DNA from 3 places in the Erwinia papayae genome. Region 1 is predicted to be linked to each of the others. Evidence: predicted binding sites of a transcription regulator. Region 1 holds the regulator's gene; each other region holds the start of a gene.
What was found. Region 1 encodes PurR, which represses purine synthesis genes. Its sites were predicted from a motif close to CANGCAAACGTTTGCNTG; they were not measured.
Positions count from the first base shown of each region.

Region 2: the regulator PurR is predicted to act here: its motif matches at 3,172-3,189, upstream of purT (formate-dependent phosphoribosylglycinamide formyltransferase).
Region 3: the regulator PurR is predicted to act here: its motif matches at 3,463-3,480, upstream of purE (5-(carboxyamino)imidazole ribonucleotide mutase).

Region 1 is NZ_JBZCHT010000009.1:1,202,422-1,210,047, forward strand. Features, by position in the region: gene AC3RPL_RS10525 (Grx4 family monothiol glutaredoxin) at 1-64, opposite strand, end outside; gene AC3RPL_RS10530 (C40 family peptidase) at 422-1,228, shown strand; gene cydH (cytochrome bd-I oxidase subunit CydH) at 1,268-1,357, opposite strand; gene purR (HTH-type transcriptional repressor PurR) at 1,639-2,664, shown strand; gene punR (DNA-binding transcriptional activator PunR) at 2,770-3,681, opposite strand; gene punC (purine nucleoside transporter PunC) at 3,794-4,984, shown strand; gene cfa (cyclopropane fatty acyl phospholipid synthase) at 5,275-6,423, shown strand; gene AC3RPL_RS10560 (riboflavin synthase subunit alpha) at 6,462-7,112, opposite strand; gene AC3RPL_RS10565 (MATE family efflux transporter) at 7,408-7,626, shown strand, end outside.
Region 2 is NZ_JBZCHT010000009.1:689,739-697,364, forward strand. Features, by position in the region: gene zwf (glucose-6-phosphate dehydrogenase) at 1-988, shown strand, start outside; gene AC3RPL_RS07985 (bifunctional 4-hydroxy-2-oxoglutarate aldolase/2-dehydro-3-deoxy-phosphogluconate aldolase) at 1,212-1,850, shown strand; gene purT (formate-dependent phosphoribosylglycinamide formyltransferase) at 1,952-3,130, opposite strand; gene AC3RPL_RS07995 (YebG family protein) at 3,269-3,670, shown strand; partial or broken gene AC3RPL_RS08000 (sugar phosphate isomerase/epimerase family protein) at 3,919-4,736, opposite strand; gene AC3RPL_RS08005 (tellurite resistance TerB family protein) at 4,972-5,625, shown strand; gene AC3RPL_RS08010 (S9 family peptidase) at 5,757-7,626, shown strand, end outside.
Region 3 is NZ_JBZCHT010000009.1:2,033,608-2,041,233, reverse strand. Features, by position in the region: gene ybbP (putative ABC transporter permease subunit YbbP) at 1-1,680, shown strand, start outside; gene purK (5-(carboxyamino)imidazole ribonucleotide synthase) at 1,781-2,863, opposite strand; gene purE (5-(carboxyamino)imidazole ribonucleotide mutase) at 2,860-3,369, opposite strand; gene lpxH (UDP-2,3-diacylglucosamine diphosphatase) at 3,509-4,240, opposite strand; gene ppiB (peptidylprolyl isomerase B) at 4,240-4,734, opposite strand; gene cysS (cysteine--tRNA ligase) at 4,969-6,363, shown strand; gene ybcJ (ribosome-associated protein YbcJ) at 6,537-6,749, opposite strand; gene folD (bifunctional methylenetetrahydrofolate dehydrogenase/methenyltetrahydrofolate cyclohydrolase FolD) at 6,749-7,615, opposite strand.

The sequences.
Region 1 (7,626 bases):
CTTTCATATAAAGCAGAATGGGGTTTTCTGCTATCTGACGCTCAATTTTCTCAACAGTACTCATAAATAGCTTCCTTCAGCGGATACTTCGTGTCTTATTATTGTAGCGATTATGAACCAACGTTAAAACGACATTTTATTCAGGGTAAAAGTCCACCAGGAAGATACCTGTTAACATCCTGATTAAAATACGATTACAAACACTTTTATTACCTGCACGCATAATCTGAGTACAAATGCTGCGCATTAACAGTGCCATTTAATGTCATTTTTACAGCTTTTACGTGTTATGCATTCCTGAAACAAAAAAGGTGTTAACTTTGACCAGGAAGTTCGATTAGAATCGGACTGTCAATCTGAAAGATATCCTAATTCAACCACGCTCCGGCCCCGGCGGGAGCATAAACTGCTAACGGTAACGATGCGTTTACTCATCACGCTTATCATGCTGGCTACAGCTCAGCTGTTTTTCAATATGGCGCACGCATCGCCCCATACCCCTGTTAATGCTAATCACCACAAAACTGACAGCAACACCACGGCACGAGAAGATGAACGGCGTAAGCGACGTCCGGTGAAAAGCAGTTCCAGCAAAGTAAAAGAAGTCAGTAGCAAAAAATCCCGTCTGACTGCGGTCAATAAATTCAAACTAAAAAAACGCAATACCGTCAGGGTAAATGTAACAACCGCATCAGTTAAAGAAACATTGCCGGTGTATAAAAGACGATATGGGCGCCATCACGGCAATACGGTAGTGCAGCCGGATGAGATGGCTTACAGTGTTGCCCCGCTGAAGCTCAGCAGAGCACACCGCGCCCGCTACCAGAAAGCACGTGAAACGGCGATGAACAAACTGATGGGCCAGCTGGGTAAACCTTATCAGTGGGGCGGAACATCGCCGAAAACCGGTTTCGATTGCAGCGGTCTGGTCTGGTACGCTTATAAAGATCTGGTGAAATTCAAAATTCCACGCACGGCCAATGAGATGTACCATCTGCGCGATGCGGCTTCGATCAGACGTGACGATCTCGAAAAAGGCGATCTGGTTTTTTTTCGTATAAATGGCCGCGGTACTGCCGATCATGTTGGGGTTTATCTGGGTAATGGTAAATTTATTCAGTCGCCGCGAACCGGCAAAGATATTCAGGTCAGCGCACTAAGCGAAGATTACTGGCAACGCCACTATATTGGTGCACGCCGGATGATGACGCCAAAAACTATTCGCTGATTCACTCTCAAGGCCGTTCCGGGGAGCGGCCTTATTTTTTCAGTGCAGCACTGCGGTGAAGCTGAATGCAACAATCATCAGTAAAGCGCCGATGGTTGTCAGTAGTGAAAATTTAAGATTGGTATCCATCTGTTACCCTCGATAACCACAGCGTTTATGGCGTCATTGATTTTCCCATAGTTGCCAGTAAAAATCTCGTTTTCTCTGCTCAGGCTTGTTAGAATTCTTACGCATTACTTCAGGTCACCGTATCGTTCATATTCATTTTCTGGCACAGACCTTTTCCCTTTCTGATGTCTCCGCAAGACACCGTATAGCTTTGTTAACAGACATCAGGTTTTTGTATTTGAAGCAATCGTTTAACAAACTAATTATCAGTAAGTTACGAGATATCCAGGAGTAGCGAGTTAATGGCAACAATAAAAGATGTGGCCAGACGTGCGGGCGTATCAACCACCACCGTTTCCCACGTTATTAATAAAACCCGCTTTGTCGCTGAAGAAACGCGAGAAGCCGTGTGGAGTGCCATCAAAGAATTACATTACTCTCCCAGTGCAGTCGCCCGCAGCCTGAAGGTGAATAACACTAAAACCATAGGCCTGTTAGCCACCTCAAGCGAAGCGCCCTACTTTGCTGAGATTATTGAGGCGGTAGAAAATTGCTGCTTTGAGAAAGGCTATACCCTGATTTTAGGTAATGCCCATAATGACCTGCAAAAACAGCAGGCCTATCTCTCTATGATGGCGCAGAAGCGGGTAGATGGTCTGTTGGTCATGTGTTCTGAATATCCTGCGCCGTTAATTACCTTACTGGAAGAGAGTCGTCATATTCCAATGGTAGTGATGGACTGGGGCGAATCGCGCGGCGATTTTACCGATACCGTACTGGATAATGCCTTTGAAGGCGGCTACCTGGCAGGCCGCTATCTGATCGACCGTGGTCACCGCGACATCGGAGTGATCCCCGGTCAGATGGAACGGAATACCGGAGGTGGACGCCATGCTGGATTCCTTAAAGCCCTTGCTGAAGCGGATATTCCGTTACGGGAAGAGTGGCTGGTTCAGGGTGATTTTGAGCCGGAATCCGGCTACCACGCTATGCAGCAAATCCTCTCACAAAAACAGCGCCCCAGTGCAGTGTTCTGTGGCGGTGACATTATGGCAATGGGAGCGATATGCGCAGCAGATGAAATGGGGCTGCGTGTCCCACAGGATATTTCGGTGATCGGGTATGATAATGTGCGTAACGCTCGTTTTTTTGCTCCTTCACTGACCACGATTCATCAGCCTAAGGAACAGCTGGGTGAAACCGCTTTTGCTATGCTGCTGGATCGTATAACCAGCAAACGTGAAGAACCACAAACAATTGAAGTGCACCCCACACTGATTGAACGTCGCTCGGTGGCTGATGGTCCTTTCAGGAAACACCGGCAATAATTCTTATACCGCCTCTGATGTCAGGGGCGGCCGCTTCACCAGCCACAGCTCTGACGTACAGAGCAGCGCCTGAACAGTAAAAACGGACATGGCAGACCGGTGGGTTTATATCTCTTCCGCAAGCCATTCGCTGTTCAAGGTGTCGGTATCTCCCAGATAATCCAGTAGCCAGCTCAACGCAGGTGAGGCCGTTTGTTCTGACCAACTCACACAGCAGGGGCTGTCAGGAAAAACCGTTTCCAGCTGCAAAACTTTGAGTGCTCCCCTGCTTATAAGGGGGCGCGAAAGATGCGCAGGCACCATTCCCACACATAATCCGGATAACAGACAGTCAATGCCGCTTTCCCAGTCTGGCACCACCATCCGGCGCTGATTATCCAGGGTCCAGGTCGTTCTTCTGGTTAGAGAACGGGAGGTGTCCTCCAGACCGAGAGAAGGCCATGCACGTATGCTCTCCTCACTGACCGGCCCCTGAAGCTGAGCAAGGGGGTGCCCGGCCTCTACCACGCAATGCCAGCCAAGCATTCCCATGCTGCGAAAAGCAAAACGTCCACCAACCGGAATAGCCTGAGTTGCCCCAATCGCCACATCCACCCGCCCATCTGCCAGCGCATCCCAGACACCATTAAATACTTCTGCTGACAGATGCAGTTCCATGTCGGGAAAATGTCGATAGAAATCAATCACCAGCTGCCGGGTTCTGGCTGGTTTGACAATGCAGTCCACGGCAATATTAATCTGACCGCGCCAGCCGTTGGCCACCTGCTGGCACTGACGTCGGGTGGCAAGCATTTTTTTGATAACAGCTCGTCCTTCCCTGACAAAAAAATGCCCTGCATCGGTCAGCACGACGTCGCGGTGACGTCTGACAAAGAGGGCGACAGCCAGCCACTCCTCCAGCTGGCGGACAGTATAGCTGATGGCTGACGGGACACGATGCAGTTCTGCGGCTGCAGCAGTAAAGCTGCCGGTCCTTGCTACCGCATCAACCACTTCCAGAGAGTGTTCTGACCACATAATCTGCCTGCAATATTTTTGAATACAAACCGCAAATATTACCGTTTCACAACCGCTTTGCCACCCCGTTACACTGCGCAGCGTTTTATTTACCTGACTGAAGAGTGCATCCATGTCATCAAAAGGATTTACCGTTTATCTTGCCCTGCTCAGCGTGTCCGGGTTTCTGGCCACCGATATGTACCTGCCCGCCTTTGGGGTGATGCAGCAGGATCTGAACACCAGTGCCGGAATGGTTGGGGCAAGCCTCAGCCTCTTCTTGGCAGGATTCGCCAGCGCGCAGCTGTTCTGGGGGCCGCTCTCCGATCGCATTGGTCGGAAACCGGTCCTGCTGATGGGATTAGGATTATTTGTTATCAGTTGTGCGGCAATGTGGTGGGTCAGCTCTGCCACTGCCCTGCTGGCATGGCGATTTTTGCAAGCCGTTGGCGTCTGTGCCGCTGCGGTAACCTGGCAGGCGCTGGTCATTGACCGCTACTCTGAGGCTCAGGCTAACCGCATGTTTGCCACCATTATGCCGCTGGTTGCCCTCTCGCCAGCACTGGCCCCACTGCTTGGTGCATGGCTGCTCAATCACTACACCTGGCGGGCAATTTTTGTTGTTCTGCTGCTGATCGCTTTGTGCCTGTTGCTTTTTACGCTGTTTCTTTCCCCTGCACCATCTGGCAGCACCCCCACGAAAAACGAGAAAATCCGTTTCCTGACCCTGCTGAAAACGCCGCTGTACAGGGGTAACGTATTGATTTATGCCGCCTGCTCTGCCAGCTTCTTTACCTGGTTGACTGCCTCCCCGTTTATCCTCACCGATCTGGGTATGTCACCCGGCGACATCGGTCTGAGCTATATCCCTCAGACGCTGGCCTTTATGCTGGGAGGCTATGGTTGTCGGGCACTGCTCAGGCAAGCTTCGGGTGCCACTCTGTTACCGTGGTTACTGGGAATATATGTATGCAGTATCCTTTTCTTTTTCTTCGCTGCCCGGATGGAAACACCGTCGGTAATGGCACTGATGTTGCCATTCTGTTTTATGGCTCTGGCTAATGGGGCGATTTACCCTCTGGTCGTCGCCAGCGCGTTACTTGCTTTTCCACAGGCCAGCGGCAAAGCTGCCGCCCTGCAAAATACTTTGCAACTTGGGTTATGTTGTGTCGCCAGTCTTATCACCTCTGGCTTTATCAGCACCCCGCTTCTTACCACTTCCGTGATTATGCTGGCTACGGTTTTTCTGGTCATTACTGGCTATATTTTACAGCGAACAACGGCAGCCCGGATGGCATTTTCAACCGCCAACAGCAGGCACTGAGCTCCAAAAATTACGTAGCAAGCTAATCATAAGCCATTGAATATTGCCGGAGGTGAGCATATACTTGTCTCCGGCTTAAAAAATAACAACTCTTTATCATTTTCGAATCCTGACAGGGTGGTCCAGGTTTCACTCTTCCATGACGCCTGCTGATACCCTGTAGGTTTCAATTCAATCCTCTGTAACTGCCGATATGCTGCGCACGGTAATTCTGTGCGTTTTCTCACAATCCTGTAGAAATTGACTATTCTGTTTCTCAGGTTTCAATCACACAGCGTGGTGGAGAAGCTATGAGTACATCCTGCATAGAAGAAGTGAACCTGGTAGAGAATCACTGGTATCGCATCGTCAGGGAGATGTTGCACGCTGCCGATATCACGATTAATGGCAGTCGTCCGTGGGACATCCAGATTAAAAACAGCCATTTCTTCAGGCGAGTTTTACAGGAAGGTTCACTCGGCCTGGGTGAGAGTTATATGGACGGCTGGTGGCAGTGTGAACGGCTGGATATTTTTTTTCATCGGGTCTTGCTGGCCAGACTGGATCAACAGCTTCCTCATCATCTCAGAGATACTTTGCGTGTTGCCGCAGCACGCCTGATCAATCTTCAGTCACCTAAACGCGCCTGGATAGTGGGTAAAGAACACTACGATCTCGGCAACGATCTTTTCACTCTGATGCTCGATTCCCACATGCAATACTCCTGCGGTTACTGGAAAGATGCCGAAACGTTGCAGGAGGCCCAGCAGGCAAAACTGAAAATGATTTGTGAGAAGCTTCAGCTTAAACAGGGTATGTCATTACTGGATATTGGCTGCGGTTGGGGTGGTCTGGCGGAATATGCCGCGCGTCATTATGGTGTCAGTGTTTATGGGGTGACCATTTCTGCTGAACAACAAAAGCTGGCGCAGCAGCGGTGCGAAGGGCTGGATGTCACAATTCTTTTGCAGGATTATCGCGACTTAAATCAGCAGTTTGACCGAATTGTTTCCGTCGGTATGTTCGAACATGTTGGCCCACGCAACTATGGCACCTATTTTGGGATAGTGAATCGAAATCTTAAAGCAGACGGCCTTTTTTTGTTGCATACCATTGGGGCTAACAGGACCAATGACAAGCTCGATCCATGGATTAACAAATACATCTTCCCTAATGGCTGTCTGCCCTCTGTACAACATATCGCCGAAGCCTGCGAACCCTGTTTTGTTATGGAGGACTGGCATAATTTTGGCGCTGATTATGATATGACGCTGATGGCCTGGTATCAGCGGTTTAGCGATAACTGGGCAAAACTGGCTGACAATTATGACGAACGCTTTCGCAGGATGTTCAGCTACTATCTGAACGCCTGTGCCGGCGCGTTCAGATCGCGTGATATTCAGCTGTGGCAGATTGTCTTCTCTCACGGGCAGGAGGGAGGGCTACGGGTTCCACACTGATCTCTGGCTGACAGGGCTGCCATCGTTGACAGCCCTGCTTACTGTTGTGGCGTTAACTCAGCAGCGGCGACGATTGCGGCTTCACGTTGTGCCAGAACGCGTTCGACAGTTTCCACAATCGCCTGGGTGTGAGGATCAATTTCAATGTTGACTCTTTCCTGCAAACGCTTGTTGCCCAGCGTGGTTCTTGCCAGCGTTTCAGGGATCAGATGCACACAGAATTTATTACTGGTGACTTCGCCCACCGTCAGGCTGATGCCGTCAATTCCAATAAATCCTTTATGCAGAATATATTTCATCTGCTGCGCATCCTGCGGTTTAAACCAGATTTCGCGGTTATTTTCTGAGGTCAAGATTTTACTGATTACGGCCGTCGTCATAATGTGGCCTGACATCAGATGACCACCAATTTCATCACTGAATTTTGCCGCACGTTCAACATTAATTTTATCGCCGGGCTTTAAATCACCGAGATTAGTTATGCGTAATGTCTCTTTGACCAGATCAAAGCTCACCTCATCACCATTGACCTCCGTCACCGTCAGGCAGCAGCCATTGTGAGAAACAGAGGCACCCAGCTCAAGACCTGGCAACATTTCTGCTGGCAGACGGACAATGTGGGTACGAAAATTAGGTTTCTCATCAATTGCCAGCACCACTGCGGTGCCCTGTACAATACCGGTAAACATAGTTATCGCCTCAGTCATATTATTCGGGTCTTAGTGTGCCCTGGCCGTGAAATAAAACCAAATGCTGTCCTGTTTTCTTTCGCGGCATCCTGCATGATCGGACTTCGCAACGGTTGGCTAATCACATTATCAACATTACACTGTCTCGCCTGCCCTGCTGCTGTTCGGCTAATCCGCTGATTTCATCATTAATTCATTGCGGCAAATGCGAATTCACCAGGACGCAGGGAGACGCATTCTCAGCGGATTACGCTGCTGGGTGGCATTTCTTTCTGATAACAATAAAGGTGTATTCGTGCAGAAGTACCTGACAGAAGCGCGGCAACTTTTGGCGCTGGCAATCCCGGTTATCCTTGCGCAGGTTGCCCAGACAGCAATGGGCTTTGTCGACACCATTATGGCGGGTGCCGTCAGCGCTACAGATATGGCTGCTGTTGCTGTGGGCACCTCTATCTGGTTGCCGACCATCTTATTTGCCCACGGTCTGCTGATTGCGCTGACTCCGGTGGTGGCA
Region 2 (7,626 bases), 510 kb from region 1:
CGGTGAATTTTTTGAAGAAAACCAGGTATTCCGCATTGACCATTATCTGGGTAAAGAGACGGTACTGAACCTGCTGGCACTGCGTTTTGCCAATTCGCTGTTTGCCTCAAACTGGGATAACCGCACCATCGACCACGTGCAGATCACCGTGGCAGAAGAAGTGGGTATCGAAGGACGCTGGGGATATTTTGATAAAGCGGGTCAGATGCGTGACATGATCCAGAACCATCTGTTACAGGTGCTGACCATGATTGCCATGTCACCACCCGCCGATCTTTCTGCCGACCGTATCCGTGATGAAAAGGTAAAAGTGCTGCGTTCGCTGCGTCGTATTGACCACACTAACGTGCGTGATAAAACCGTGCGTGGCCAGTATACCGCGGGCTTTGTGCAGGGTAAGAAAGTACCGGGTTACCTGGAAGAAGAAGACGCCAATAAAACCAGCAATACGGAAACCTTTGTCTCTATCCGCGTGGATATTGACGACTGGCGCTGGGCAGGCGTGCCTTTCTATCTGCGTACCGGTAAACGACTGCCAACCAAGTGTTCCGAAGTGGTGGTCTATTTCAAAAATCCAGCGCTCAACCTGTTCAAAGAATCCTGGCAGGAACTGCCACAGAACAAGCTGACCATCCGTTTACAGCCGGATGAAGGGGTTGAGATCCAGATCCTTAACAAGGTTCCCGGACTGGACCACAAACACAATCTGCAAACCACCAAGCTGGATCTGAGCTTCTCAGAAACCTTTAACCAGTCGCATCTGGCGGATGCCTACGAGCGTCTGTTACTGGAAACCATGCGCGGCATCCAGGCGTTGTTTGTTCGCCGTGATGAGGTGGAAGAAGCGTGGAAGTGGGTCGATTCAATCATGGAAGCCTGGGCGGCAGATAAAGAAGCGCCCAAGCCTTACCAGGCCGGCACCTGGGGACCGGTTGCCTCGGTGGCGATGATCACCCGTGATGGCCGTTCCTGGAATGAATTTGAGTAATTTCACGGTACGATAAGACCCGCTCCGGCGGGTTTTTTTATTGCTGAAAGATGATGCCCTGCGCCGACGTTAAAAAATAAACCGCTGTTTCAAAAAAAGTTCAATCACATGGACGTACCGGGCAACTGTCCTGTATGGTAGTGAACAACATCACTATCCAGACGCGTTGCGCGTCGCTTTAGCCAGTCACTCACACGGCTGGCAAGACAGGAGAAGCAGGTCGATGAGTAACTGGAAAATAAGTGCAGAACAGATCCTGACGACCGGCCCGGTTGTGCCGGTGATTGTGGTTAACAAGCTGGAACATGCGGTGCCAATGGCGAAGGCACTGGTGGCGGGCGGCGTGAAAGTGCTGGAAGTGACGCTGCGTACCGCCTGTGCGATGGAGGCGATAAAAGCGATGGTCAACGAGGTGCCGGAAGCTATCGTCGGCGCGGGCACGGTGCTGAATGCGGAGCAGTTAAAAGCAGTCACTGATGCAGGCGTGCAGTTTGCCATCAGTCCGGGTCTGACCGAACCGCTGCTGAAAGCTGCCGTAGCAGGTTCCGTGCCGTTGATCCCGGGCATCAGTACGGTTTCAGAGCTGATGACCGGGATGGATTACGGGCTGCGTGAGTTTAAGTTTTTCCCGGCGGAAGCCAACGGTGGCGTGAAGGCGTTGCAGGCAATTGGCGGACCCTTCCCGCAGGTACGCTTCTGTCCAACCGGCGGGATTTCACCGGCTAATTACCGTGATTATCTGGCCCTGAAAAGCGTGCTTTGTATTGGCGGCTCGTGGCTGGTGCCCGCCGATGCGCTGGAAGCCGGCGATTATGAACGCATTACCCGACTGGCGAAAGAAGCCGTTGCCGGTGCGGCTTAACGCTTCCGGACCAGCCGGTAAAGCGAGAAAGGATGGCAAACGCCATCCTTTCTTTATTGGCGGGACGAGGAAAAGAGCAGTGCGCCAGACCTTTATGCTTCTCAGCCGCTGACTTTGACGCCCGCTGCGCAGTTGATGGCACGTTGTACCGCATCAGCAATATCTTCACCGCTTGCCAGCGCAACCCCCATCCGCCGCTTACCGTGAATTTCAGGCTTGCCGAACAGACGCAGTTGCAGACCTGCCCCAAGCACGTCTGCCAGCTGTGCAAACTGCACGTTGTCGCTATCCAGTTCAGGCAGGATCACCGCAGTAGCCGCCGGACCATACTGGCGAACAGCGCCCACTGGCAGGCCGAGGAAGGCCCGGACATGCAGTGCGAACTCTGACAGGTCCTGCGAAATCAGCGTGACCATCCCGGTATCGTGTGGACGTGGAGAAACCTCGCTGAACACCACTTCATCACCACAGACAAACAGCTCAACGCCAAACAGGCCCTGACCACCCAGCGCGGTAACCACTTTTGCGGCGATCTCTTCAGCGCGTTGCAGGGCGAGGGCGCTCATCTGTTGGGGTTGCCATGATTCGCGGTAATCACCCTCTTCCTGACGGTGACCAATGGGGGCGCAGAAATGGATACCATCAACCGCGCTGACAGTCAGCAGAGTTATCTCAAAATCAAATTTCACCACACCTTCAACAATCACTTTCCCGGCCCCGGCGCGTCCACCCTGCTGGGCGTACTCCCAGGCTGCCTTCAGTTGTGAGGCTTCACGAATAAAACTTTGTCCTTTACCGGACGAGCTCATGACCGGCTTAACGATGCACGGGAAGCCAATTGCCTGTACGGCCTGATGAAAAGCCTGCTCATCATCGGCAAAGCGGTAATCTGAGGTGGGCAGGGAGAGCTCTTCAGCGGCCAGGCGACGAATGCCTTCGCGGTTCATGGTCAGACGGGCGGCACGCGCGGTCGGCACCACCTTTTGCCCCTGTTTTTCCAACTCAATCAGCATATCTGTCGCGATGGCTTCGATTTCTGGCACAATAAAATCAGGACGTTCTGACGCCACCAGGGCTTGCAGTGCTTCGCCATCCAGCATGTTGATGACATGGCTGCGATGCGCCACATGCATGGCGGGTGCGTCGGCATAGCGATCGACGGCAATGACTTCCACGCCCAGGCGCTGGCATTCCAGCGCGACTTCTTTGCCAAGTTCACCCGCTCCTAACAGCATTACACGCGTGGCGGCGGGGCGCAGCGCAGTACCAAGAGTTGTCATAATGTCTACCTGATTGGAAGGAAAAAAACGCGCGCAGTATAAACGAAAACGATTGCGCATACATCCGCTTTACGGGCTTGAGAAGGAAAATCATCGCTGTTATACTGTATGAAAATACAGTTAAATAAGGTGGGAACAATGGCTGTTGAAATAAAATATGTTGTGGTCAGAAAAGGTGAGGAAAAAATGACTTTCGCCAGTAAAAAAGAAGCCGATGCCTACGACAAAATGCTGGATATGGCGGAAGTCTTCTCCGACTGGCTTGGTGTGGCCCCGCTGACGATTGACGAAGAGCAGCGCGAAATACTCGGGCTGTTCCTCGCAGAGAATAAAGATGCCCTTGCACATATTCTGCGCACCAGCAAACAACCTGAGCGTGCAAATGTGAGCATGGAAGGTAACGACCTGAACCCGGCCGGGGAGCCCGATGCCGGGCAGGAAAGCGACACTCTGGCAGACGCCACGGATGAAGCAGAACCGAAGAACAAACTGAAAGCGATCGGTGCAGGCAAACCCTCCCGCGCCAGTAAGGTAGCCTGAGGTCAGCAAACGAAATCCGTCCGTTGCTGTGGTCCTCTCATCCGGGGCCTGCGGCTTTGGTGACCAGCAGTGTGCCGGGAGTCTGGCGTTGTGCTCCACGTCCTGCGTGCTGTTACCGTATTTTATGGGGTCACCACAGGAGTGTCGGCGACCAGTTTGTCCGATGAAGCGGGTTAACCTGTCGAACCGGCTCCGGAGCGTCGCCGGATTGGGCGACGTTATCCATTTCAGCACAGCGGCAGATTTATTCAGATGCCACAACATCGCTTCAGGGCAGACATGGCTTCTTTCGCCACGTCATGAGCTGCACGCTGATGCAGCTGGTCGTTAAAGACTTCCAGGCCAAGAGGCCCGTTGTATCCACCCTCTGCCAGATAATCCAGCAGGGTGTTCAGCGGGAAACACCCCTCGCCGGGTAACAGGCGCTTATGACGTGCGATGTCGACCAGCGCGTGCTCAGCGGGCAGGGCGGCGAGGTCGGACAGCTGTACCAGAAAGATTTTATCCATCGGGATCCCTGCCAGGTCTGCTACCGTGCGCCGACGGGCAAAGATGTGGAAAGCATCGACCACCAGACCAAGATTCGGCTTATCGATGCGCTGCACCAGCTGCCATGCTGCCGCAGTATTGTTAATGTGTGTACTCCATGCCATAGCTTCAAAGGCCACACTCAGTCCCCGCCTGCCTGCTTCATCAACCAGCCAGCGGATATCCTCCTCTTCGCGCCCGGCAAGACAATCATCAGCGGTTGATGCTGGCGTCAGCAGCGTGGTTGCACCGAGAGCCACTGCCGTATCCAGCATCACCAAAGCTTCATCACACTTTCGCTGACGAACGGCGTCCGGTGCGCCATCGAAATCCAGCAGCACCTGATAATCGGTAAATGCCAGATTTTTAGGCTGACCAGGTCAATAATCCCCGGCACGCCGCCGCCCGCTTTCTCCACATCCTGCCGCCAGAGTTCAATCTGACTGAAGCCCGCCTGCGCTGCGGCCTCAATTTTTTCTTCCGGTGTTCCCCCTAAAATAACCGTGTTGATAAACAGGGGATTATGAGCAAATCGCATGATTTTCCTCAGCCGATATCCGGCGATTAAGTGTCGAATCAGTTCTGCCGTCAAAACCTGAGATGCCGCTGTCTTCCCTGCGCTAATGCCAGGCGTAATAATTATCATGCTAATTATAGTGTTGTTCCTTTGTTAGCGAAGTGTAGCTGGTTGTTTTCGGGGCTTTGCCAGACTTGACGGTTCTTGACGTAACGCCCTCTATGCTGAACGTTTTCTGTCACTGAAAGGAAAGACGATGGCTGACTGGCTGAAACAAATTCAAAATGTGCTGGGCAATGGCAAGCAGGGAAAAAGTGGTGGCGAGGGATTAGGCAAGATGCTGGCACCGGGCGCGCTGGGTGGTCTGGCAGGCCTGCTGATAGCGAGTAAATCTTCGCGCAAACTGCTGACGAAATACGGGAAAAATGCGCTGATCATCGGCGGCAGCGCGGCAGCGGGGGCGGTGCTGTGGAATAAATATAAGCAGCGTATCGCTGAAACTCACCGCGACCAGCCGCAGTTTGGTCAGCAGTTCTCGCCACCAGACCGTCGTGCGGAGCGTCTGGTGCAGGCGCTGGTGTTTGCGGCGAAAAGCGATGGTCATATTGACAACAATGAGCGACAGGCGATCGACCAGCATATTCAGCAGGCCGGGCTGGGCGCAGAGGGTGAGCGAATGATCCAGCAGGCCATTGATATGCCCCTGGATCCACAAAAGCTGGCGAAGGACATCAGTAATGAGGAGGAAGCGCTGGAGGTCTATTTCCTCAGTAATCTGGTGATTGACGTGGACCATTTCATGGAGCGCAGCTACCTTCAGGCTCTCGCAGACGAACTGAAAATACCCGAGGATGTTCGCGAGAGTATTGCCAGTGATATTCAGGCTGAGAAGCAAAAATTATCTGCCTGATCACCCGCCGGGGGCATTTTTGTCCCCAACCTGTTGTTTTGTCACTGACTGCTTCAGGCTCCCGCCTGACAATCAGCGCGGTAAATGCCACACTAAGCAGACATGACTGACTGAGTGGATGTCCGATAATGCTGAAACCCCCAATCGCCAGAAAAATTCCTGTTGAAATGACCCTGCACGGTGAGACGCGCATCGATAACTATTACTGGCTGCGTGATGACCAGCGTCAGCAGCAGGATGTTGTTGACTATCTTGAAGCTGAAAATGAGTACGGCAGCGCGATTATGGCACCGCACCAGGCGTTACGGCAGGAGGTGCTGAAGGAAATTATTCAACGTATTCCGCCACGTGAGTTTTCCGTGCCTTATGTTAAAAGGGGCTGGCGTTATCAGAGCCGCTACGAGGAAGGCAAAGAGTATGCAATTTATACCCGCCAGCCGGAAGACACTTCCACACCGGAGCAATGGGAGATCCTGCTTGACTGCAATCAGCGAGCGGCAGGCGCGGATTTTTATACGCCTGGCGGACTGGGTATCAGTCCGGATAATCAACTGCTGGCGGTGGCAGAGGACTATCTGTCACGCCGTCAGTACGACATTCGTTTCTTCAATCTGACCACCGGCGAGTGGTATCCGGAAGTGCTGGAGCATGTCTCTTCAGGATTTGCATGGGCAGACAGCAGCACGTTCTATTACGTGCTGAAAGATAAGCAGACTCTGTTGCCGTGGCAGGTATGGCGTCACCGTCCTGGCACCTCACAACAGGAAGATGAACTGGTGTATGAAGAGCAGGACGATACCTTCTACGTCAGCGTTCACAAAACCACCTCTGAGCAGTTTGTTCTTATCAGTCTGAACAGCACCACCACCAGTGAAATTCTGTTGCTGGATGCGGATTCCGCCACGGCTGAGCCACAGATATTCTGTCCACGCCGTAAAGATCACGAGTACGCGGTGGATCACTATCAGCAACAGTTCTGGGTTCGCTCGAACCGGGAAGGGAAGAATTTTGCACTTTATTACAGCCAGCAGTTCAGTGAGGACAGCTGGCAAACCCTGATCCCGGCACGCACGCCTGTTCTGCTGGAGGATTTCAGCCTGTTCCGTGACTGGTTGGTGGTGCAGGAACGCGAGCAGGGGCAGAACAGACTGCGGCAGATCTGTCGCAAGACCGGCAGGGATGTGGTAATTGCTTTCGATGACCCTGCCTGCGTAACCTGGCTCTCTTATAATCCCTCGCCGGAAACTGCGCTGCTGCGCTACGGTTACTCCTCGATGACCACGCCCGATACCCTTTACGAGCTGGACATGGACAGCGGCGAACGCAGGACGCTCAAGCAGACTGAAGTAAAAGGCTTCAACGCTGGCAATTATTGCAGTGAACGGCACTGGATAACCGCGCGCGACGGCGTGAAGGTGCCAGTGTCGCTGGTTTATCACCGGCAACATTTCCAGCCGAAAAAAAATCCACTACTGGTATACGGCTACGGTGCTTACGGCAGCAGTATGGATGCTGATTTCAGCGCCAGTCGCCTGAGCCTGTTAGATCGGGGTTTTGTCTTCGCCATTGCGCATATTCGTGGTGGCGGTGAGCTGGGGCAGCAGTGGTACGATGACGGAAAGTTGCTCAACAAAATGAATACCTTTCACGATTTTATCGATGCCACCCACGCGCTGGTGGCGCAGGGCTATGGCGATCCGGAAAGAATTTACGCAATGGGCGGCAGCGCGGGTGGCCTGTTGATGGGAGCGGTGGTCAATATGGCGTCATCCTGTTTTCATGGCATTGTGGCTCAGGTGCCGTTTGTCGATGTGATAACCACCATGCTGGATGAGTCAATTCCCCTGACGACCGCTGAATATGATGAATGGGGTAATCCGGCTGATGAGGCGTTCTATCACTATATCCGTCAATACAGTCCGTACGATGGCGTCACTTCGCAGAACTATCCGCACATGCTGGTGACTACCGGCCTGCATGACTCGCAGGTGCAGTACTGGG
Region 3 (7,626 bases), 830 kb from region 1:
TCAGCACTGCTGACCCTGATGCTGGCTGTTGCGGCGGTGACCGTCGCGATGAGCCACTACTGCCGTAGCCGCTATGATCTGGTGGCGGTGCTGAAAACGCTGGGGGCGAATCGTGCTGCTTTACGCAAGCTGATTGTGGGCCAGTGGCTGGCGGTGCTGCTGCTGGCTGTGGTGTCAGGCGGCATCATTGGACAGGCATTTGAATGGCTTTTGTTAAAGATGTTGCAGCCTGTTCTGCCTGGTCAACTGCCTGCTGCCAGCGCGTGGCCGTGGCTGTGGGCGACAGGCTCTTTGTTTGTCATCTCGCTGCTGGTCGGATTACGGCCTTATCGCTTACTGCTGGCGACTCAGCCATTGCGCGTACTGCGACGGGATGTGGTCGCCAGGCTCTGGCCGCTGAAATATTATCTTCCGGTGATGGCACTGATCGTGGTCGGGCTGCTGGCGTTGCTGGTGGGCGGCAGTAAGCTGCTCTGGGCGTTAGTCGGCGGGATTGTGCTGCTCTCACTATTGCTGGCTGGCATCGGCTGGCTGGCACTGATGCTGCTGAAACGCATCAGTTTAAGTAACCTGGCATTCAGGCTGGCTGTAAACCGCCTGCTGCGGCAGCCCTGGACCACCCTGAGTCAACTGGCGGCATTCTCCCTCTCTTTTATGTTGCTGGCGCTACTGTTAGTGATGCGTGGCGATCTGCTGGATCGCTGGCAGCAGCAGCTTCCTCCGGGAAGTCCGAATTACTTTTTGCTGAATCTGACTCAGGATCAGGTGCCGCAGGTGAAAGCCTTTCTCCAGCAGCAGCGAATTGAGCCACAAACCTTCTACCCGATTATCAGGGCACGACTGACGGAGATTAAGGGTAAGCCCGCCGATCCTACGCTGGATAATTCACTTAACCGTGAACTGAACCTTACTTGGCAGGCCGCATTGCCAGATCACAACCCGTTGACTGCCGGTAGCTGGCCGCCGCAGAAAGGTGAAGTATCAATGGAGGCGGCGCTGGCTGAGCGGCTTGGCGTTAAACCGGGCGATAAGCTGACTTTTACCGGCGATACACAGACGTTTTCGGCCACCATTACCAGCCTGCGCAAAGTTGACTGGGAAAGCCTCAAGCCCAATTTCTTTTTTATCTTCCCGCCGGGGGCGCTTGATGACCAGCCACAGACCTGGCTGACCAGCTTTCGTCTTGATGATAACAATGCGTTGCTGGCGCAACTGAATCGCCAGTTTCCGACGCTCAGCCTGCTTGATGTTGGCAGCATTTTGCGACAGATAGGTCAGGTGCTGGCTCAGGTCAGTCAGGCACTGGAGATTATGGTGGTGCTGGTAACTGCCTGTGGTGTGCTGTTGTTAATGGCGCAGGTGCAGGTCGGAATGCGTCAGCGTCGGCAGGAACTGATCGTCTGGCGCACGCTGGGCGCGGGTAAAAAACTGCTGCGTGGCACTCTGTGGTATGAGTTTGCCCTGCTGGGGCTGGTGTCAGGCATTGCTGCTGCCATTGGCGCAGAAGCGGCTTTATGGGGATTGCAGCGCAAAGTGTTTGATTTTCCCTGGCAGCCGGATGTGATGTTATGGCTGACGCTACCCTTAACCGGGGCGCTGTTACTGTCGCTCTGCAGTGGCTGGCTGGGTATCCGGTTACTGAAAGGGAAAGCGTTGTTCAGAAATTATCACGCGGAGTAGCTTCATCGCGTCCCTCACCAGTTAGTGAAGGACGCGCAGGCTTTTTAAACCGGGCCGGGAGTCAGTGAAACTGTGCCACGGAGGCGATTTTAGTGGTTTATCAATCCAGGCGGGCATCCTGTAGTTTTTCGACCGCCCAGCCAATACCACTGGCATATTCTTCCGGCAGTTGAGGTAGCAGGTCATGAAGCGTGGCCTGCAATGCGTCCGAACTGACATCTGACAGGTTCAGGTGACCAACTTTACGCCCCGGACGGACCTCTTTTTCATACCAGTGCAGATGGACCAGCGGCAGGCTCAGCCAGTCGCGGTTGACCGCTGTGCCAATCAGATTAACCATCACCGAAGGCGTGCTGACCACCGGCTGCGGCAGCGGTAAATTCAGAATGGCCCGCAGGTGCAGTTCAAACTGGCTGATGGATGCGCCATTTTGCGTCCAGTGGCCGCTGTTGTGCACACGGGGAGCCAGCTCATTGATCAGCAAACCTTCCGGAACCACGAAGCACTCCACCGCCATCACGCCGACATAGTTCAGTTCGTTCATAATGGCTGAAAGCATGGTTTCAGCCTGCTGTTGCTGAGTCTTGTCCGGATGGGGGAATGCCACGCTGGTGCGCAGAATGCCTTCCTGGTGCAGATTATGAGTCAGCGGATAAAACACCGTGTCGCCATTATGTCCACGAGCACCCACCAGCGACACCTCAGCGGAAAAATTGATCCCCTGCTCGACGATGCATTCACCGTAACACTCGGCTGGCAGTGAGCTGCTGTCATTTTTGCGCAGACGCCACTGGCCGCGTCCGTCGTAGCCGCCAGTACGGCGCTTGACGATAGCCAGTTCACCCAGCGTGGCGAATACCTGTGACCATTCACTGCTGTCCGCCAGCAACTGCCAGGGCGCGGTGGGTAAGCCCAGTTGATCCAGCAACTGTTTTTGTGTCAGACGATCGGCAAGACGAGGAAAAATATCGCGGTTAACAAAGGCGTTGTGATCGGCCAGTTCACGGGTCAGGGCGGTTTCCGGCCAGCGTTCGATCTCTGCGGTGATCACGCTTTGCTGGATCGGTAGTGCTTCGGGTTCGGCATCCAGCCCGACCGGATGGACAGTGATACCCAGCGGTTCCCCTGCCTGGCGCAGCATCCTGCCCAACTGTCCGTTACCTAATACGCAAACCGGCTTCATGCTTCCTCCTGCGGATCGGGATTATTCAGCACTTCATCCGTCTGCTTTTGCCGCCAGTCGTCGAGGCGGGAGGCCAGTTGGTTGTCATGCAGTGCCAGAATTTGTGCTGCCAGCAGCGCGGCGTTGGCGGCGCCCGCTTTGCCAATTGCCAGCGTCCCGACCGGAATACCGCGAGGCATCTGCACAATGGAGTAGAGACTGTCGACACCGCTCAGCGCTGCACTCTGAACCGGCACGCCCAGCACCGGCACCAGCGTCTTCGCCGCCAGCATGCCCGGCAGATGTGCTGCGCCACCCGCGCCTGCAATGATCACCTGAAAACCGTTTTCAGCTGCCTGTTCGGCAAAACTGAACAGTTTGTCTGGCGTGCGGTGTGCTGAAACCACTTCACAATGAAAAGGCACGGCCAGGTTGGTGAGAATGTCGGCGGCAAATTGCATGGTTGCCCAGTCACTTTTGGAACCCATAACAATGGCAATACGGGCCGGTGCAGCATTGGAAGACATGCGGGTGAGACTCCTGTGATTGTACAAACGTCATCTTCAGGTCGGTTACGCCATCAGATGGGAAGGGCAGAGAGAATACCATGACTGCACGGTGAGGAAAACGGTTGCGTGGGCGTCAGTAAAGCAATCGCGCGGCTCTTTATTTCTCAAAAGGAAAGGAAATCAGCGTGGTTTCGCTTTCGCTTACGCGGATTAACCAGCCTTCGTGATGCCATGCGCCGGATACCAGCCTTTGGGCGGGTTGTCCGTTGACCGTCAGTTGATGGATCGCGGGGCGATGTGTGTGGCCGTGAATCAGATAGTGCACATCATGGTGGGTCATGGTGCGGATAACCGCATCCTGATTCACGTCCATGATGGCCGAATCTTTGCCACGATTGGCCTGCTTGCTGTCAGCCCGCATTCGGGTGGCTATACGCTTACGAATAAACAAAGGCAGGGTAAGAAACAGCTTTTGCAGCCAGCGCTGATGAACTTTGCGGCGAAAGCGTTGGTAGGCCAGATCGTCGGTGCACAATGTATCGCCGTGCATAATCAGAATACGTTTGCCGTAGAGAGCCAATACTTTTTCTTCTGGCAGCAGTGTCATCCCGCAGGCAGCTGCATAATTTTTACCCAGCAGAAAATCACGATTGCCGTGGATAAAGTAACAGGGAATACCGGCCTGGGTTAATGCTGACAGAGCAGTGGCGATTTGGGTATGTAGCGGTTGGGCAAAATCATCACCAATCCAGGCTTCAAACAGGTCGCCAAGAATATATAAGGCTTCTGCCTGACAGGCTTCACGTTGCAAAAAGGCAAGAAAACCGGCGGTGATTGCCGGTTCTTCTTTACACAGATGGAGATCTGCGATGAACAGCGTATGAGGCATTATTCGCTGACGGTAACGTTCTGAATGACCACGTCATCTTTTGGCACATCCTGATGCATGCCGCTGCGACCGGTTGCCACCGCTTTGATTTTTTCTACCACGTCCATGCCTTCAACCACTTCAGCAAACACGCAGTAACCCCAGCCTTGCAGGCTTTCATCACGGAAGTTCAGAAAATCGTTATCTGCCACGTTGATAAAGAACTGTGCGGTTGCAGAGTGTGGTGCCTGAGTACGGGCCATTGCCAGCGTACCTTTGGTGTTTTTCAGACCATTATTGGCTTCGTTGCGAATTTCTTCTTTGGTTGCTTTCTGATTCATACCCGGCTCAAAACCGCCGCCCTGAATCATAAATCCGTTAATGACACGGTGGAAAATGGTGTTGTTGTAAAAACCTTCACGGCAATAGTCCAGGAAGTTTTTGACGGTAGCCGGTGCTTTATCATCAAAGGTTTTGATAACGATATCGCCATGATTAGTCTGGAAAGTGACCATATTTTCATCCTGTCCGGGTTCAAGTAATTAATGGTTAGCCGGTGCCGCCTGATTGCTGGCGTGGCACATTTCAGCAGACCGTTCTTATATCACAAAATGTGATGACGAGTCAGCATTGCTGCATAAAGCCCTGACAGCACAACCTTGTTTTGCATGGCGCTTGCGTTAACAATGCGTCAGAATAGACGTTTCACACGTCATCCCCGCACACGCTAAAAAAAACGGAATGTGTCAATGCTTAAGATTTTCAACACCCTGAGTCGCCAGAAAGAGGAATTTAAACCGATCAATGCCGGACAAATCGGTATGTACGTGTGTGGCATTACCGTTTACGACCTTTGTCATATTGGCCATGGTCGCACTTTTGTCGCCTTCGATGTGGTGGCCCGCTATCTGCGCTATCTGGGCTATTCGTTGAAATATGTCCGTAATATTACCGACATTGATGACAAAATTATCAAGCGCGCCAGTGAAAATAAGCAAATTATTCAGCAGCTTACTGATGGCATGATCGCTGAAATGCACAAGGATTTTAAAGCGCTGAACATTCTGCCGCCGGATCTTGAACCCCGCGCCACTCAGCACATTAACGACATCATTGAACTGGTCAGCAAACTGATTGATCGTCAACACGCTTATGTCGCCAGCAACGGCGACGTGATGTTTTCGGTTGAAAGTGATGCCGACTACGGTTTGCTCTCCCGTCAGGATCTTGAGCAGTTACAGGCTGGTGCCCGGGTTGAAGTCAGCGCCGAGGTGAAGCGTAATCCAATGGATTTCGTGCTGTGGAAAATGTCGAAAGCGGGCGAGCCATGCTGGCCTTCACCCTGGGGAGACGGTCGCCCTGGCTGGCATATTGAGTGTTCAGCGATGAACTGCAAACAGCTGGGAACACATTTCGATATTCACGGCGGGGGTTCGGATCTGATGTTTCCGCATCATGAAAACGAGATTGCCCAGTCATCCTGCGCCCATGACGGCCCGTATGTGAATTACTGGATGCATTCCGGGATGGTGATGGTTGACCGCGAGAAAATGTCCAAATCGTTGAATAACTTTTTTACCGTGCGCGATGTGCTGGCGCATTACGATGCGGAAACCGTGCGCTATTTTCTGATGTCGGGTCATTATCGCAGTCAACTGAATTATGGCGAAGATAATCTGAAGCAGGCCCGCGCTGCACTGGAACGTCTGTATACCGCGTTGCGCAATACTGACGCTGCCGCGATGGCTGCGGGTGGTGAAGACTTTGAAGCCCGCTTTCGCGAAGCAATGGATGATGATTTCAATACGCCAGAAGCCTATTCCGTGCTGTTTGACATGGCGCGTGAAGTGAATCGCCTGAAAAGCGAAGATGCGGCGGCGGCGAATACGCTGGCTGCAAAAATGCGTCAGCTGGCAGCGGTACTGGGCCTGCTGGAGCAGGACCCGGATCTGTTCCTACAAAATGCGCATCAGAATGATGATGATGACAGCCAGGTTGCTGAAATTGAAGCGTTGATCCGGATGCGCAATGATGCCCGAAAAGAGAAAAACTGGGCGCAGGCAGATGTGGCACGCGACAAGCTGAACGAGCTGGGAATTGTTCTCGAAGACGGCCCGCAGGGAACCAGCTGGCGTCGCAGATAACAACGGATATCCGCTTTTCAGCCGGGCAAATGCAGCAAAGCCGCCCTCATCAAAAGGCGGCTTTGCTTTAGTGTGATATGGCGGGGTGGCAAACACCTGATGGTGCTGTTTCCACTTGTGCAGGTTCTGCACAGAAAGGCCTCGGCGCCAGAACCTCACCACCTGGCGTTATATCAGGCTGTCACCTTAACTGACATACTGTTGAAGCTGACCTGCTGACCCGCGGTAATTTTACAGCGTTTGCGGGTTTCAACGTTGCCATCAACTTTTACCAGACCGTCAGCAATAACCTCTTTTGCTGCACCACCGCTTTCCACCCAGCCTTCCAGTTTCAGCAGGTCACAGAGATCGACATGGGGATGTTTGCCCAGAGAAAACGTTGCCATTACTGTGTTCCTCCATCGTGAAACTCTTCACAGGCTTGCATCGTGTTCTGAATCAGCGTGGCCACCGTCATTGGGCCCACACCGCCGGGCACCGGCGTTATCCAGGCCGCGCGTTTTTCTGCTGCATCAAAATCGACATCGCCCACCACTTTGCCATTGTCCAGACGATTGATGCCAACATCGATAACGATTGCGCCCGGCTTAATCCAGTCACCCGGAATAAAGCCGGGTTTTCCTACCGCCACGACCAGCAAATCGGCATATTCCACATGATGACGCAGATCTTTGGTGAAGCGATGAGTCACGGTGGTGGTACAGCCTGCCAGTAACAACTCCATGCTCATTGGCCGACCCACGATGTTGGAGGCCCCAATCACCACGGCGTTAAGGCCGAAGGTGTCGATGTTGTATCGTTCAAGCAGAGTAATGATGCCGCGTGGGGTGCAGGGACGAAGCCTGGGCGCGCGCTGGCACAGACGGCCAACATTGTAGGGATGGAAGCCATCAACGTCTTTCGACGGTGAAATATGCTCCAGCACTTTGACGTAATCAATTCCTGCCGGCAGCGGCAACTGAACGAGGATCCCGTCAATGGTGTCATCGTTATTCAGGCGTTCGATCAGCGCCAGAAGTTCAGCTTCGCTGGTGGATGCGGGCAGATCGTACGAGCGGGAGACAAACCCCACTTCCTCACAGGCGCGGCGTTTGCTACCAACATAAATTTCTGAAGCGGGATCCTGACCGACCAGAATAACCGCCAGTCCGGGCGCACGCTGGCCAGCTGCAAGGCGTTGCTTTACTTTTTCGGCAACCTCTTGTCTCACCTGCTGCGCAATCGTTTTACCGTCAATAATCTTAGCTACCATCAGAAAGGGGA